4 regions of the Sphingobacterium sp. UGAL515B_05 genome follow, and region 3 is predicted to be linked to each of the others. Evidence: riboswitches for the same ligand, from Rfam matches in the RefSeq annotation. Region 3 holds a riboswitch; each other region holds the start of a gene.

The links. Region 3 has a riboswitch for S-adenosylmethionine ahead of OK025_RS13735 (5-oxoprolinase). Riboswitches for the same ligand answer to the same signal wherever they lie in the genome.
Region 1: another riboswitch for S-adenosylmethionine. It lies ahead of OK025_RS18000 (O-acetylhomoserine aminocarboxypropyltransferase/cysteine synthase family protein); the one in region 3 lies ahead of OK025_RS13735 (5-oxoprolinase).
Region 2: another riboswitch for S-adenosylmethionine. It lies ahead of metF (methylenetetrahydrofolate reductase [NAD(P)H]); the one in region 3 lies ahead of OK025_RS13735 (5-oxoprolinase).
Region 4: another riboswitch for S-adenosylmethionine. It lies ahead of metE (5-methyltetrahydropteroyltriglutamate--homocysteine S-methyltransferase); the one in region 3 lies ahead of OK025_RS13735 (5-oxoprolinase).

What each region holds. Positions count from the first base shown of each region.
Region 1 covers NZ_CP109907.1:4,392,944-4,397,161, reverse strand. The annotation lists gene OK025_RS18005 (FUSC family protein) at 1-1,000, shown strand, start outside; SAM riboswitch class I at 1,181-1,293, shown strand; gene OK025_RS18000 (O-acetylhomoserine aminocarboxypropyltransferase/cysteine synthase family protein) at 1,549-2,859, shown strand; gene OK025_RS17995 (alpha/beta fold hydrolase) at 2,893-3,936, shown strand; gene OK025_RS17990 (homoserine dehydrogenase) at 3,974-4,218, shown strand, end outside.
Region 2 covers NZ_CP109907.1:2,361,914-2,366,131, reverse strand. The annotation lists gene OK025_RS09590 (DUF2723 domain-containing protein) at 1-741, opposite strand, end outside; gene metF (methylenetetrahydrofolate reductase [NAD(P)H]) at 989-1,945, opposite strand; SAM riboswitch class I at 2,016-2,118, opposite strand; gene OK025_RS09580 (hypothetical protein) at 2,337-3,188, opposite strand; gene rimM (ribosome maturation factor RimM) at 3,292-3,816, opposite strand; gene OK025_RS09570 (30S ribosomal protein S16) at 3,936-4,218, opposite strand, start outside.
Region 3 covers NZ_CP109907.1:3,376,126-3,380,343, forward strand. The annotation lists gene OK025_RS13725 (TonB-dependent receptor) at 1-406, shown strand, start outside; gene OK025_RS13730 (RagB/SusD family nutrient uptake outer membrane protein) at 412-1,929, shown strand; gene OK025_RS13735 (5-oxoprolinase) at 2,028-2,291, opposite strand; SAM-I-IV-variant riboswitch at 2,359-2,452, opposite strand; gene OK025_RS13740 (DUF3050 domain-containing protein) at 2,663-3,433, shown strand; gene OK025_RS13745 (TolC family protein) at 3,656-4,218, shown strand, end outside.
Region 4 covers NZ_CP109907.1:1,314,846-1,319,063, reverse strand. The annotation lists gene metE (5-methyltetrahydropteroyltriglutamate--homocysteine S-methyltransferase) at 1-1,698, opposite strand, end outside; SAM riboswitch class I at 1,777-1,880, opposite strand; gene OK025_RS05360 (response regulator transcription factor) at 2,067-2,756, opposite strand; gene OK025_RS05355 (HAMP domain-containing sensor histidine kinase) at 2,859-4,218, opposite strand, start outside.

The DNA.
Region 1 (4,218 bases), 1.0 Mb from region 3:
AAGCAACATCGAAGCAATTATTGATGTACTCAACCGAATTCAGGTGGCTTTTTATCAAAATCAGGAAATCCAGGATAAGATTGACTGTAGTGAGTACCAACAATTTATCAATCGACCTTTGCGCAATCTCGCTGATCTAAAAAGTAAACTCCATCTGAATAACCCGCTTTTTCGCTTTGCCGTTCGGATGGCTCTTCTTTTTGGAACAGGTGCATTGATTGGTATTCTATTTTTGGATTTTAAATATACCTATTGGATCTTACTAACGATCGCTATTGTTGCCAGACCAGCATTTTCAATGACAAAAAAGCGTAATATAGAGCGTATTGTAGGCACATTCTCGGGTATAATAGTTGGCATATTCTGCTTAATTGCTATTCATTTTCTCCCGGCTCTTCTTACCATAGCTGCATTAGGTCTTTTCGGATTCTTTTTATTCAATCGATCTAATTACATGGTCAGTGTCATCTTTATTACCTTGGGAATTGTGATTGCGCTCAATTTGTTTGAAGGCAATATCAATCTCATTTTAGGCAGCCGAATGCTTTTTACACTTATTGGAGCATTCTTGGCTATAGCAGGTTATTTCTTGATACCTGTACGCCAGAGCACTGGCATGGTTCAGCTGGCAAAAGAGGTATCTCTTTACAACGAACATTATTTCCAGATCATCAATAACCGTCTGTCGGACGAAAGACAAAGTTCCTTTGATATACGACTGGCTCGCAAAAAAGCACAGACTGCCATGGCCCTGTTTTCAGACGCTATCAATCAAATGAAAAAAGAACCCGAACACAAATGGATGGATTGGTCACATATCCACCATTTTCAGGCACTCTCTTATCAGGTCAACTCCCATTTGGTGGGTCTTTCGCTATCGTTAAACAAAAAGACGAATCACCACCTGACGTATGATATCCATAGTAGAATTGATGCACTTAAACCTCTTTTAACAGATTTAAATCAAATTGCAGAACGGATCAACTTAAAGAAATCATAATACCCGATTGGCAGTTACTTATCTAGTTTCATGGGACAATATGTGATCCAATCGGTATGTTATTCAAAATTCCTTTAACTAAAAAATAGCTTTTCTTTTGCTTTAATAAAAAAAGAATTTATATTTGTATCGTCTTCGAAAGAAGATTCTAATCAACACCTCCCTTAATCAGTAGGTCTTGATTTATAAAGAAGTGGCGAGAGACTGGCTCAATGACCCACTGGCAACCTTCAATTTGTTTGAAAAGGTGCCAATTCCTGTCCAAAACAATATCGTTTTGGAGCATATAAATAACATAAGACAATGATTATTAAACTACTGAAGTCCATTAAAAATTCAGGTTCAACACAAGTGAGCCGCACGATAAGCGAAAGTGTAAGCCATCATACCACTGTATTGATGCGAATGCGTATGCATATGCACTTCCACGCTTGTTAAAAATCATTTCCTTTTTCTTGGATAAAGATTTAACAGACCCTTCAAGGAGGTGTGTATGCTTCTCTTTTTACTTAACAATTTCTTTTTGAACCCTTAAAATCTGATATATTATGTCTTCAAACAAAAATTTAAAATTCGAAACTCTTCAGGTTCACGCTGGCCAAGTCGCTGACCCTACTACGGGATCTAGAGCAGTTCCTATATATCAAACAACATCCTTTGTATTTGAAAATGCCGAACACGGCGCAAACTTATTTGCATTAAAGCAGTTCGGCAATATTTATACACGGATTATGAATCCTACTACGGATGTTTTCGAACAACGTATTGCGGCACTGGAAGGTGGAGTCGCGGCTGTTGCTGTTGCATCTGGCCAGGCGGCACAGTTTATTGCATTAAATAATATCTTGGAAAGTGGTGACAATTTTGTTGCCGGATCCAACTTATACGGCGGTACATTCAACCAGTTTAAAGTTTCTTTTAAACGCCTGGGCATCGAAGCTCGATTTGCAACGGACGCCGAGGCAGATAAAATTGAAGCCCTCATTGATGATAAAACAAAGGCCATCTATGTTGAAACAATTGGAAACCCAAGTTTCAATATTCCAGACTTTGAGAAAATTGCTGCAGTAGCGAAAAAATATGACCTACCGTTAATCGTCGATAATACTTTTGGCGCTGGAGGTTATTTATTTAAACCTTTGGAGTATGGTGCAAATGTGGTGGTAGAATCGGCTACTAAATGGATCGGTGGACATGGTACAAGCATTGGCGGTGTCATCGTCGACGGCGGAAACTATAATTGGGGCAACGGAAAATACCCGCAATTTTCCGAACCATCTGAAGGCTATCATGGCTTAGTTTTTTCCGAAGTTTTCGGTGAAGGCGGACCGTTTGGAAATATCCAATTTGCCATTCGGGCACGTGTGGAAGGGCTTCGGGATTTCGGACCAGCACTCTCCCCTTTCAATTCATTCTTATTATTACAAGGACTTGAAACCCTATCTTTGCGGGTACAACGCCATGTAGACAACACTTTAGAGGTAGCTAAATGGCTTGAGGCGCATCCACAGGTAGAAAAAGTAAATTATCCGGGCTTAAAAAGCTCTCCGAGTTTCGCTAACGCACAAAAATACCTTAAAAATGGCTATGGAGCAGTGCTTTCTTTTCAGCTCAAAGGTGACGCAGCACAAAAGGCCAATAGCTTTATCGACAGCTTAGAATTAATCAGTCACCTGGCCAATGTTGGTGATACGAAGTCATTGATTATCCATCCGGCAGCGACTACTCACCAACAATTGAGTGATGAAGATCAGGCAAATGCTGGAGTGTTCAAAGGTTTATTACGTCTTTCTGTAGGAATAGAACATATTGATGACATCAAAGCTGATTTACAACAAGCTTTTGATAAAATTAAATAATCAGATTTTTTCGGCTTAAAACGTAAACGTAAAATGAGTAAGCATATTTATCTGCACCCGGAGCCTTTTGTATTTGAAAATGGAAGAGAGCTTACTGATTTACAAATCAGTTATGAAACATTTGGCAAACCCAACGCAGATCGCAGTAATGTGATCTGGGTTTGCCATGCACTAACGGCCAATGCGGATGTACTGGATTGGTGGTCAGGTCTTTTTGGAACAGGTGAATTGTTTGATTCAAACGATTATTATATTATCTGCGCCAATGTCATCGGATCAGCATATAATAGCAGTAATCCGCTATCTATAAACCCAGCTACTGGACAACCTTACTACTTATCTTTTCCTGAATTTACAGTAAGGGATTTGGTCAAAGCCCATCAATCTCTTGCAGACCACCTGGATATCAAACAAATAGAGATCCTTATTGGGGGCTCATTGGGCGGTCAACAAGCATTGGAATGGGCCGTATCGCACAGTATAGCCATCAACCATCTAATCGTCGTTGGAACAAATGCCGTCCATTCACCATGGGGTATTGCATTCAATGAAAGTCAACGTCTTGCCATTACAACTGATCGAACCTTATACGCCAATCATCCCGATGGCGGAGCTAAGGGTTTAAAAGTTGCACGCGCTATGGCACTGTTGTCTTACCGCAACTATACAACGTATGCCAACACACAAAAGGAGGATGATAACGAAAAACTCGATCATTATAAAGCATCCTCCTATCAAAACTATCAGGGTGAAAAATTGGTGAAACGCTATAATGCGTACAGCTATTACTTCCTAACCAAAGCAATGGACAGCCATAATTTGGGTCGTGGAAGACGATCTATCGAATCCGCTTTAGCGAGCATCGACTGCCCAACTTTAGTGCTGAGCGTCAATACAGATTTGTTGTTTCCTCCACAAGAGCAACAATTTATCGCTCAACATATTCCCAATGCCCACTACCAGGAGATTGAATCTACCTATGGCCACGATGGATTTTTGATCGAAACAAAAAAACTCACTAAAATTATCAGCAGCTTTCTGCAGGAACAAAAAGTGTACATCAACGAATTAGTATAAGAGAATAAAATACATATAAGAGAATTTAAGAAGAGATATGAGTAATAAATTAACAATAGGGATGTTTGGGTTTGGTGTTGTAGGCCAAGGTCTTTACGATATCATCAAAACCAAAAATCTTAATCTGGAGATCAAGAAATTTGTCATTAAAAACGGTGATAAAAAACGCTCGCTACCAGCAGATCTATTTTCTACCGACGCGGAGACAATTTTAGGTGACCCAGACATTAATACTGTTGTCGAACTGATAGATGATGCCGAAGCAGCCTATCAACTAACTGT
Region 2 (4,218 bases), 1.0 Mb from region 3:
GTCCACTTTCGCTGCTAAACCGACCAACCATTGAATAATTCCCCACAATACGGCTCCCAAGATCAACATTCCTAACAAGAAAGCTTTTATTGTACCTTTCGCACTGATCTGTCCTGCTCTCCTGAAATAGACAACCATCGCTATAGCCGGAATTGCCAACAGATTTAATAAGTGCACTCCGATCGAAAGGCCCATAACAAAAGCAATAAAAACCAGCCAACGATCGCTACCTGCTTCATCTGCACGGACTTCCCACTTTAAAATTGCCCAAAAAACAATTGCTGTACACAATGAAGACATCGCATATACCTCAGATTCAACCGCCGAATACCAGAATGAATCACTAAAACAGAAAGCCATTGCACCAACTAAACCCGCAGCAAAAATTTGGAAATAATTCGATAATTGAACGTTCTCTTGCCTGTTGAGTATCTTTTTGGCTATTGCTGTTATCGTCCAGAATAAAAATGTAACAGTAAGCCCACTGCAGATTGCGGATCCAATATTCATCCAATAGGCGATTTTACCTGCATTACCCAAAGCCAGGTTGGAAAATATATTCTGAATAAGAAGAAATAATGGTGCTCCCGGCTGGTGTGCCACTTCCAGCTTGTAGGCACAGGCAATAAATTCACCACAATCCCACCAGCTTACCGTCTTTTCAACGGTGGCGATATAGACACATGTAGCAATTAGTCCGCAAGCAAAGCCGAGTAGAGAATTTAATCTAGTGTACGTCATAAGGTCAATTTGGTCTATTGTTAAAATCCTTTTTAGCACTTTAAGTTAAAAAGTTATCCTGATTCTAATAAGTTAATTAACACTATTTAACACAAGTATCTGACTATAAACAGGCTATTAAACACTGAAAATAGCGATCGACTAAACCACACAATCGAAATTCTGAACATATTTTAGGCTTTCACAACGAATGCTAGGATAAAAAAAAGGAAGCTTATCGGCTCCCTTTTCGTATTACTTTTATGAGTTAGGCTAGTTTTTCAACAATCTTCTTTGTTGGACCAGGATTACTCATCGTATAGAAATGTAAAACCGGAGCGCCAAATTTAATCAGCTCCTGACATTGTTGCACCAACCACTCTTCACCTACTTGTCTGACGTCGGCATTCGTTTTACATGCTGAAACAGCATCACTCAGTTCCTCTGGAATATCTAAATGGAATATCCTTGGTAGTGTAACCAACTGTTTTTTCGTTGTCAGTGGTTTTAATCCCGGAATAATAGGCACATGGATTCCATTGTCCCTACATTTTGTTACAAACTCCTTGTATTTTTCAACATTAAAGAACATCTGAGTCACAATAAACTCTGCTCCCATATCGACTTTTTGTTTCAGATATTTAAAATCAGTATTGAAATTTGGCGATTCAAAATGCTTTTCGGGATAGCCCGCTACTCCGATGCAAAAATCAGTCTTTTCCGATGTGATAATGTCTTCATGCAGATACTTTCCTTTATTCATATCCGTTACCTGTTCAAGTAGGTCTGTTGCAAAAGCATGTCCACCATCGGTCGGTATAAAATCGGCGTCGCCCTTACGTGCATCTCCCCTCAATACCAACACGTTATCTATCCCCAGGAAGTTCAAATCGATCAATGCATTTTCAGTTTCCTCTTTTGTAAAACCACCACATATCAAATGGGGCACCGCATCTACTTTATATTTATTCATGATTGCAGCACATATCGCCACTGTCCCAGGACGTTTACGATAGGAAACGCGTTCCAGTAATCCACTCGCATGCTCTTTATAGATATAATCTTCCCGATGGTAGGTTACGTCGATAAAAGGAGGTTTAAACTCCATCAGTTCATCCATGGTTTTAAAAATACTTTGGATGCCCTGCCCTTTCGCCGGTGGCAATAGCTCAAAAGAAAACAATGTTTTTCCTTTGGCATTCTGGATATGATCGATAATCTTCATTAAAAAACTGTTTTTAGTTTGGTTGGCTTACATCGAAACGCACAAGTCGAGGGATCGTTTATCTACATGTAACTTATCTTTCCCACATGGAGTAGGGTAGAATTTAGCACCTTGAACAAGACAGGTTGCTAAGGCTTCAACGGGTCTAGTCCCTCGGCCTTTCTCTATAAGCGTTGCTAATATCGTTTTAAAAAATCAAAAGACAAAAATATTTTTTCGAAAAGGCAAAAATAGGCGCAAAAAGCCTGCAATAAATACGGCTTCAGGTTTATTCCCAGGCAATAATAGAAATTTACGCTCCAACAAAAGTAAAAGACTTAAAAAAACAGATAAAATTAACGACCGAGGATCATTGACAGCGAAGAGATTGCCTAAGTCACTACAGGATCGGCTAAAGATTCGTTGCCAGGGAATTTCGTAAATTTTTGAGATAAAATGTGATCAGTAAGAGTCCGGTAACATGGTACTCTTCTTTCGATCCATATTTAAAACCATCAAATAAATATTGATAGGCAACTAATGCATTTTGTTCATTGTAAAACAATTCCTTCCAGGATTCAGGAACATCTTCCCACTTCTTTAGCACAATGCCATTCTCAGCATAAATAATTGGTGATTCAACACCATCCAATCGATAATCGTGATGTGTGCCAGAACTTGATATGTGCTGGAAATAAGCGATAGAATAATCTACAAAATTCAGTGTCCGGGTCTTTATCTCCTTTTCACTTTCTGATTTTACAGGGGCATTTCGCCATAGATTCACCTGGCTATCAAATTTGCTCGGGGTCTCCCGGATAGGAGTTTTATCTAGCGCAAAGTTGATATAAAGTCTTTCGCTAGTGGGTACATGCGCTGAGCTAAACTGTGAAAAATCACCTCTCAGCTGAACAAAATCGCCTTTTACCTTAACAATATCTAAGGCGAGGCTACCCTTTTTCTCATCATTCAATTCTAATCGATCGCCGTTGAATCTATACTTGCCGAAGAGTAAGATATCATCGATCGCCATCACAAACTTATCTTTATCCTGGAGTGAGAGAAAGGACCGGTATAGCATAGGATCATTACCATAGGCATCTGCCTCCACATTTTGGGGTGATTCTCTTTTTACTTTATGATACTCCTCATTTGAATAGCCCAGTATCATTTGGTAATTGCCTTCAGGAAAGTCCTTTTTCTTCCCAAAGAAAGCACAAGAAGACAACGAGAATATAAATAGCAGTAGTAATAACGGTTTCAAAATCAATCAATAATTATGGCCAGTAATAATATACAGACCAAGATAAGAAATTACTACAATAGTTCGTATACCGCTATTCATTTGAATAAGCTTGGGGATATGCTTATTCTTTATAAAGATCCACTAAGCCTTCTGGCAATTCAACTTCAATGATCTCCTCTTCGCCATCGATTCCTAAGATCAAATCGTCGGACAGCGGGAACATCAGTTCTTTACCGTCCATATTTACCGAAGCGACAAACTGTTGTGGAAATTCCTGGACGTCTGTTATTTGCCCCAGTTCACCATGGTTTTCATCAATCACTAAAAAACCGATTAAATCAGTATATCTAAAATCGTCTGGATCACGCTCGGGCATCTTATCATTGGAAAGATATAGCTTTTTACGTACAAGTACTTGAGCCTTATCGATATGATCCACATCCTCAAATGTCACATAGGCTGTACTATTTTTTTGAAATTTAATGGTATCAACAAAATAAGGAACAAGTTTTTTGTTCACTTCCACAAAGACAACATCGATATTCAAACTCTCATATTCCTCGAATTCAAAAAATAGTTGTACTTCTCCTTTAAGACCTCTTGTTTTACTGATGTAACCGATGTAAAAGCTTTGATCAATAGTCATATATTTCGTATTTAGCGATTAGCTGTGAGACATGATTTGGCAAACCATTAGCCTATTGGCTGTTTCAAAAAAAGCCGGCTCAAGATTGAGTCGGCTTTCTCGAATACTTTATGAAAGAATTAACCTTCAGTTTCTTCTGATGCAGGAGCTTCAGTCTCTTCAGCAGCAGTTTCTTCCGCTACAGGAGCATTTTTAGCAGCTACAGCAGCAGCTTTTTCTTCTTTTTTCTTAGCTTCAGCCACTAAAGCAGCTTTTTTAGCTTCAGCTTTAGTTTGAGCTAAACCATCTTTTTTACCAGAGATTCTAGCTTCTTGAGCGTCAGTCCAAGCTGTAAATTTAGCTTCAGCAGCAGCTTCATCAAAAGCACCTTTTTTCACACCACCTTGCAAGTGTTTTTTGTAA
Region 3 (4,218 bases):
ATATGGCGTCAAATCCTATGTTTCGGGCTGGGGTGTAACCCCATTTGTACAGGGTAGTCCGCCGACAAAAGATTGGTTAGACCGTTGGACACCTGAAAACCCTTCGACAACGATGCCCCGTATTTATTGGGGTTGGAGTGCTCCGGAGAAATTCAGCCGTGCTTCCAGCTATTTTATACAGGACGCTTCATACTTCAGGTTGAAAAATCTTGTGTTCGGATACACTTTACCTGAAGGGCTGTTGAAAAAATATAAAATTGACCGCCTAAGGGTTTATTTTTCGGGTGATAACCTCCTTACTGCGACCAAATTTAAGGGCTTGGACCCTGAACGCTATGGAAATGGTGATCTGGTGCAGTATCCACAAAACAAGATTTATTCATTTGGTGTACAAGTTAACTTTTAAGTGCTATGAAAAAGAAATTTATAACAGCGTTGATGCTATCCGGACTATTTTTTGGTTCCTGTAACAGTGCCTTGGACCTCAATCCTTTGGATCAGATCGCTTCGGACAATTATTTTAGCAAAAAATCGGATTTTGATAATGCCTTGGCCGGTGTATATGCCTCGTTGCAGAGTGAGGCTTTCTCCTACGGGATGCCTTTCCGGGACTGTCTGACCGACAATGGCTACAATCAGTTCAACTCAGGTAGCGTCAATGAAATCGTCGGTGGGAATTTAAATCCGACCACAGGTGGCTACGAAACCGGGATCTATAACGATGCTTATGTAGGTATAGGACGTGCCAATCGCCTGATCGAAAAGCTTCAGGGCTATAACGGCGCCGATATGAACGATGCAGAGAAGAAAAATATGGAAGCCGAAGCCCGCTTTATCCGTGCTTTTGTTTATTTCCAATTGTACAGTATTTATGGTGAGGTGCCGCTAGTGCTGACTTCCCTCAGTCTGGAGAATCAGCGTCAGCCAAAGGAAACTGCGGAGAATATTCTAAAACAGATTAGGGCTGATCTGGATTTTGGGATCGCTAACTTAGCGGCTAAACCTTATTTCAATAATGGGGGGCATGCGACCGCAAGTTCAGCAAAAGCCTTGAAAGCACGGGTTTTACTGTTTGCGGCTTATGGTGACAAAGGGGTGCCCGATTTAGCAATCTTGAAAGAGGTAAAAGACTTATGCACCGATGTCATGAAAGAGTATACCCTGAGTACGGCTTTTGAAAATGTCTTTCGCGATGCAACACAGAAGAACAATACCGAGATTATCTTTTCGGTCAATTTTCTGGCACCGAATAATACCGCTCCCTGGGACATGTACCTCGGCGACTGGATCGCTGCTTCACCGTTGCAAAACCTGGTGGATACCTATGAATGCAAAGATGGTCTGCCTTTTGGTGAATCACCTTTGACTGACCGAGCCAATCCCTTCAAAGATAGGGATCCGCGCTTGAGCAAAACAATTTTCGTGGATCATCCCGACTTTGGCGGCGGTAAGATCCATACACCGTCCAATCCGCGGCCTACAGGTTATGGGGTGCTGAAATTTTTGGATCCGGCCAACTTACCTTTTGGCTTTTCAACATTGAGCCAACAGGATGCTGTTGTACTGCGGTTTGGAGAGGTGTTATTGATGTATGCCGAAGCACAAAATGAAATCGCCGGGCCAGATCAATCGGTTTACGATGCTATGAATACATTGAGGAGCCGCGTTCAGATGCCCGGGTTCCCTGCCGGTTATACCAAGGAAAAAATGCGCGATCGTATCCGCCACGAAAGAAGGGTTGAACTTGCTTTCGAAGGACTGCGGCATTACGACTTGATTCGTTGGCATATCGCAGGCGAAGTACTCAATGCGGTCAAAGACAGTAAAGTGCCCTATCATTTTGAAGACAAATTTTACCGCTGGCCATTACCACAAACAGAAATTGAGAAAAGCGCAGGTGTGTTAATTCAGAATCCAAACTATAAATAATAAGATTATTGCCTTCTTTTAAATCGGCAATTTCCTAAACCAACCACAGCAGCGCGCACGAAGTCCTTTCGATGCGCGCTTTTTTTTGCCGATAAAGATTATTGTAAAGGAATCAGGACATTCTGTTCCAAGCGTACAGGGACATGCTTCACCGAGGTAAAACCGTCTTCCTTGGAAATGATGTTGGAAAGATCCAGTCCTCTTTTGGAGAACGTACTGATCAAAGCTGTTCTAAAGGTTGCCTTGGCTGAACCCCAGCCTTGTCCCAAAATGGTGTCATTGTTGAGCTGGATCAGTTCATCTGTTGAGTAATAACTGAATTTTTCCAGTAAGTGTTGGTAAAGATTTGTTGTAGTAGCCATACAATTTAAAAATTTAAAAGATTAAACCATAAACTGTATCCAGATCTTGTTGGGGAAAATAATCGTTCTGTGACGTTTATTTTGGTCGAAACCCGTATTAATTTACCACCGCGGTGCCTGCACTCGGTTGGTATTGCATCATGCAATTCTGAATACTCTACAAATATAGTAGATTATTTTTTATAATAAAAAATATTTTTGTTTTTAAGGGTAAATGGGCGTTAGCAACAGGAATAGGGCGGTCAAAAGCGAGGCGCATTGTTGGCTGTGATTTGGTTATGAAGCGGATAGCTGGGCGAAAAATTTATCATGTTACTGTAATCTCATCGAAAATACTTTTAAAAATAGAGATAAGACAATACTTTTGCGCCATGAATAGAATTGCGGAAATTAACGAATACATTGCTACCGAACGCGAGGTATTATTGCAACACCCTTTGTATCGTAAGATCAAAACGATCAAGAATCTACGTTCTTTTACAGAAGGGCATGTGTACGCTGTATGGGATTTTATGTCTTTACTAAAAGCTTTACAGATTAAATTGACCTGTACGACTTTACCTTGGTTTGCGAGTGAGCATCCATCAACACGCTATCTAATCAACGAAATTGTATTGGCTGAGGAATCGGATGAATACATTGATGGTCGTCGTTTGAGCCACTTTGAGATGTATCTGGATGCCATGGATGCCATGGGTGCCGATCTTCATCTGGTCAATAAATTTATTGCTCACGCCAAAAAATCGAGCAACATATTCGATGTCATTGCAACGACCACATTGGACAAGCGGATCAAAGACTTTTTGAATTTTACATTCGAAGTGATTGCTGAGGGCGAGGTGCATAAAATTGCCGCAGCATTTACGTTTGGACGCGAAGATCTTATCCCGGGAATGTTTACCTCTATTTTGGAAGAAATTAAAACAAACTTCCCTACAGCCAATCTGGACAGCTTTATCTATTATTTTCAACGTCATATTGACCTTGATGGCGACGAGCATGGACCTTTGGCGATGCAGATGATCACAGATCTCGCGAAGGACGATGAGGTTAGATGGACGGAAATGAAGGAGATTAGTAAAGTTGCGCTACAAAAGAGAATACAGTTGTGGAATGCAATAGAAGATTCCTTATACGGATAGTTTGGTTTTATACCATCCGGAAAGGCCTTTCAAATCAACGTTTGAGAGGCTTTTTTTTTGTGCTTTAAAAAAGGATATGGTAAGATCTTCTTGGCAGATATTGGTCTTTTTGATTGAATTGATGAAAAAATGTCTTTTTTCCATAACATATTGGCGTTTGTGAAGAAATCCAAGTTCCAATAAGTGTCTAAGTTTGCAACGCAAAAAAATTACATAACACACGTGAACTTTTTTCCTCCCTATTGGGCAAAAGGCATACTAACCATAGGATTGTTAGTATGCGCTATTTCGGACACCTTCGCCCTCGATTCTTTGCGCATGTCCTTGAAAGACATGATCGACAAAGCACTACAGAACAGTAAATACATTGAGCAGTCTTATTTGCAGCTCAAAGAAACTGAGGTGGCGGTACAGCAGCAACGCATGGAGTTGCTGCCCAAGATTTCCGCCCGAGCTTCTGCTAGTTATGCGAGTAATATGCCTGTGTATGATCAGGGACTTTTAAATAAACCCGCCCAGCATGATATCATTCATTACTTGTACGATAGCGGCCTGGATTTTTATCTGAACCTCTACAACGGGCATCGGGACCTGATGAAAATTGAGTCCAAAAAATTGGAAAATGAGCTGGCTAGAATCGATTGGAAGAATGCCGCGGCGCAGACGAAATTGGAGGTTTGCAATCTTTTTTTGGATTTGGAACTGTCGTATAGTAACCGATCTTTAATCGAGCAGGATATTGCTGATCAACGGGCACAGCTCAAGGAGATTGAGCATCTGTATAA
Region 4 (4,218 bases), 2.1 Mb from region 3:
ACCTTTAACCGGACGGTTAGTCAATGATTGAGCGTATGAAGACCAACGGACAGTCATATCTTCAGGACGGTATACATCACCATAGATAATTGGAGGTTTTACACAACGTGAACCGTAAGATTGTACCCAGCCGTTTTGTGTGAAAGCGTAACCAGCCAATTGTTCACCGAAGTATTCAACCATGTCGTTACGTTCGAATTCGCCGTGTACTAATACGTCGATATCCAATTGCTCTTGAAGACGGATTGTGTTTTCAGTTTCTTCTGCGATTGCTTTATCGTACTCTGCCTGCGTGATAGCACCTTTTTTCAGGTCTGCTCTCCATTTACGAACATCTTTCGTTTGTGGGAATGAACCAATAGTTGTGGTAGGGAATGCCGGCAAGTTGAACTTCGCTTGTTGCGCTGCTTTACGGTCAGCAAATGCTGAAGTACGTTTCGCATCGTCATCAGTGATATTGCTTGTACGTGTTTTAACCTCTGGTTTGTGGATCAGTGGAGAAGTACGACGGCTTTCAGCTGCAGCTTTGTTCGCTTCGAAGCGTTTTGCTGTTTCAGCATCAACTTCACCTTCTGCTAATACGGCTAAGTCTTTTACCTCAGCTAATTTTTGTTTAGCAAATGCTAACCAGTTTTTTACTTCAGCTGGTAGCGATTGCTCATTGTGTTCATTGTCTAAGTCAAAAGGAACGTGCAACAATGATGAAGAAGGAGCTACCCATACACGGTCTTTTCCTAATGCATCAACAGCTTGTTTGATTTTAACCAATGATTTTTCGTAATCATTTTTCCAGATGTTACGGCCTTCAACAATACCCAAAGATAATGTTAATGAAGCAGGAACTTTAGCTAGTACCGTATCCAATTGGTTTTCACCGCGTACCAAATCCAAATGTAAAGCATGGATAGGTAGGTTAACTGCGATATCTTCGTTATCTTTTAAAGCTTCGAAGTAAGTCGTCGCGATTAATTTGATATTTTTTGCTGCTGCAGCTAATTTTTCGAAAGTTGGTTGATATAAAGCTTTTACTTTAGCATCTAAATCCAATGCTAAGAAAGGCTCGTCAATCTGAACATATTGCGCACCGGCCTCAGCTAGTTTAGCTAATATTTGCTCATATACTGGAACAAGTTTATCCAATAAATCGATGCGGTCGAAGCCAGCTTCTTTTTCTTTACCGATCAAAAGGTAAGTGATAGGACCTAATAGAACTGGTTTAGTATCGATGCCCAATGATTTTGCTTCGTTATATTCATTTAAGAATTTTTCGGACGTCAATTTGAATTCTTGATCTTTTGTGAATTCTGGCACCATATAGTGGTAGTTCGTATCCAACCACTTGGTCATTTCCATTGCCGTCACGTCGATTCCTTCTTGTTGGAAACCACGCGCCATGGCAAAATATAGATCTAAGCTGTAATTGTTATCTACTTTATTCAATAAAGAATGGTAACGAGCAGGAATTGCACCAACAGTAAGGGTTAAATCCAATACTTGATCGTAAAAAGAGAAATCATTGGAAGGGATCAAATCTATTCCAGCATCTTTTTGTGTTTTCCAATTGCCTTCACGAATTTTTTTTGCTGTGTCCAATAATTCCTCAACAGAAGATTTTTTAGCCCAATAGGCCTCATTGGCTTTTTTCAATTCGCGGAACGCGCCCACACGAGGGTAACCTAAATTGTTAGTCAATAACATAATGAATGTTTTTAATATTTCTTTTTCAACTATATTTCTTGCTAGAGAGAGAAGGACACACTAGAATTTGGTGACTTCGGCTTATCATTCCCATATCAAGTAGGGTAGAATTTAGCACCTTGTCAAGGGACAGGTTGCTAAGGCTTCATCGGGTCTATTCCCTCTGCCTTTCTCTATAAGCGACGCTAAGTTAGAACATTTCTTTTTGAAATGCAAATTTTTTATAAAAGTGCGTCAATTTTTTATATTCTACTAAGGATAAAATTGTTTTGTTCTTTTCTTTTCATCCATGATTTAGTGTATGTCCTGTTTCAATACGCTGTGTAGCATAAAAAATGGGGAATGACTGTTTCTCATTCCCCATGCTTTTAGCTTACCAAAAGTTTGTAACCTTTTCCGTGCACATTGACAATTTCAACTTTACTATCTTCTTTTAGATATTTACGAAGTTTACTGAGAAATACATCCATACTTCTACCCGTAAAGTAGTTGTCATCATGCCATATTTTTAATAAAGCTTCTTCCCGGGTCAGCACATCATTTTTCTTTAAACAAAGCAAGCGTAGTAGTTCCGCTTCTTTAGTGGATAGTTTTTGCATCTGTCCTTTGTAAGAAATTTGCTGACTTGTATAATCAAAGAAATAATCGCCAATTTCAAATTTATCAGCAACCACTTCCTCTTCTTTGTCTCGAACACTGCGTTTCAGCAAAGCATTGATGCGGAGCAATAATTCCTCTACTCGAAAAGGTTTTGTGATATAATCATCTCCCCCTAATTCGAAGGCTTCGGTTTTATCTTCCATCATCCCCTTTGCTGTGGCAAAGATAATAGGAACAGTATTGTTTGTTTTTCTGATTTCACGCCCCACTGTAAAACCGTCCTTTTTTGGCATCATGACATCGAAAATACAGAGGTCGTAGTTATTTTTTTTGAATTGAGAAATCGCTTCATCTCCATCCGTGCATAATGTGACGTCAAATTTTCCCTTTAATTCGAGATAGTCTTTTAAAAGATCCCCCAAATTAGGATCATCTTCTGCTAATAATATCTTTTGCATAATGATTATATTAATTTTCACCAATGTCCCTTGATGCTGATAAATCAGCTTTCCTCAACCTTTGAAATTTTTTAAAGAGGAAATATACAAAAAAGGAACGTTTTATTTTTTAATAGGCAAAATTACTTCAAAGGTCGTGCCCTTATCTTTTTCACTTTTAACTGTAATTTTTCCGTTCAGCCTTCTCAGGATATCCTGTACATAACTTAAGCCAAGACCAAATCCTTTGACATTATGAACATTTCCTGTTGGAATACGGTAGAACTGGTCGAAAATCTTTTGCAGGTGATCCCGGCTCATCCCAATACCGTTGTCGGCAATGGTGACGACAATGGTATCACCGACATTTTTTGATTGTATATTCACATGCAGATCTCCTTTGTTGTACTTAATCGCATTATCCAGTAGATTATAAAATACATTTGAAAAATGCAGCTCGTCACCAACAACTACATCTTTCGTTGCCGCTAGATCTATGGAAAATTTTCCGCCTATATTTTGCATCCTTAACTGCATACTGTCGGTAACTGCTGAAACAAGATCATTAATATGCACATCTACCTGGTCTAACTTTAATGTTTCCTTTTCCAATCGAGCTAGATCAAGTACACGTTCGATGTGATTTCCTAGCCTAACATTTTCGTCATAGATGATATTGGCTAATTTTTGAACACGTTTATGGTCTGCATTGATGTCGGGGTCTTTCAGCGATTCACTGGCAATCATGATGGTCGCAACAGGTGTTTTAAATTCGTGCGTCATGTTGTTGATGAAATCTGTTTTCATTTCCGAAACTTTCTTTTGTCTGAAGATGATAATCAATGTATATGCAAAACAACCCACCAATAAGAATAGGAGTGCAAGCATAGGCAGAAGCAGATAGCCCATATTATCTGCGATTATTGCCTTTTTATTGGGAAAGTAGATTGTTAATTTTCCTGGTGCAGCACCGATATCACCTTTAAATAGAGCAGTAGAGTATTTCGTTGTATTAGTAGGGTTGTTTAAAGCAGCCTCGTTTAGGATATTATTTAGCAATATATTGTTTGTACTCCATATTTCAATATTAAAAGGAGCTTTAATATCGCGTTGAGCCAACTCATCTTTGATCAGTTCCTGGACAATGATGACATTCAACCGATCCTTTAACGGACGCTTTGCTAGCTCCATTCCAATAGCAACATCTTCGATGTAATCTGCCTTTTTACCACCGAGCATAGCAACGGAGTCGTAAACGTTGAAACCGGACCAAGAATTCTTTCTGTTTAGCACATCGAGCCTTTTTTCCAAATCAGAGATGGTTTTTGCAAGTTTTGCATTCTCTCTTGGTGGTAACGTGGCTACCCTAAATTTTGTCTGTTGATTGACCAATGGGTCCATTAGTGGGATAACAAACCGCGTGCTGTCATCTTTCCCATTCACCTGATCATCTACTTTTGATGCATTTAACATGATAAAAGCC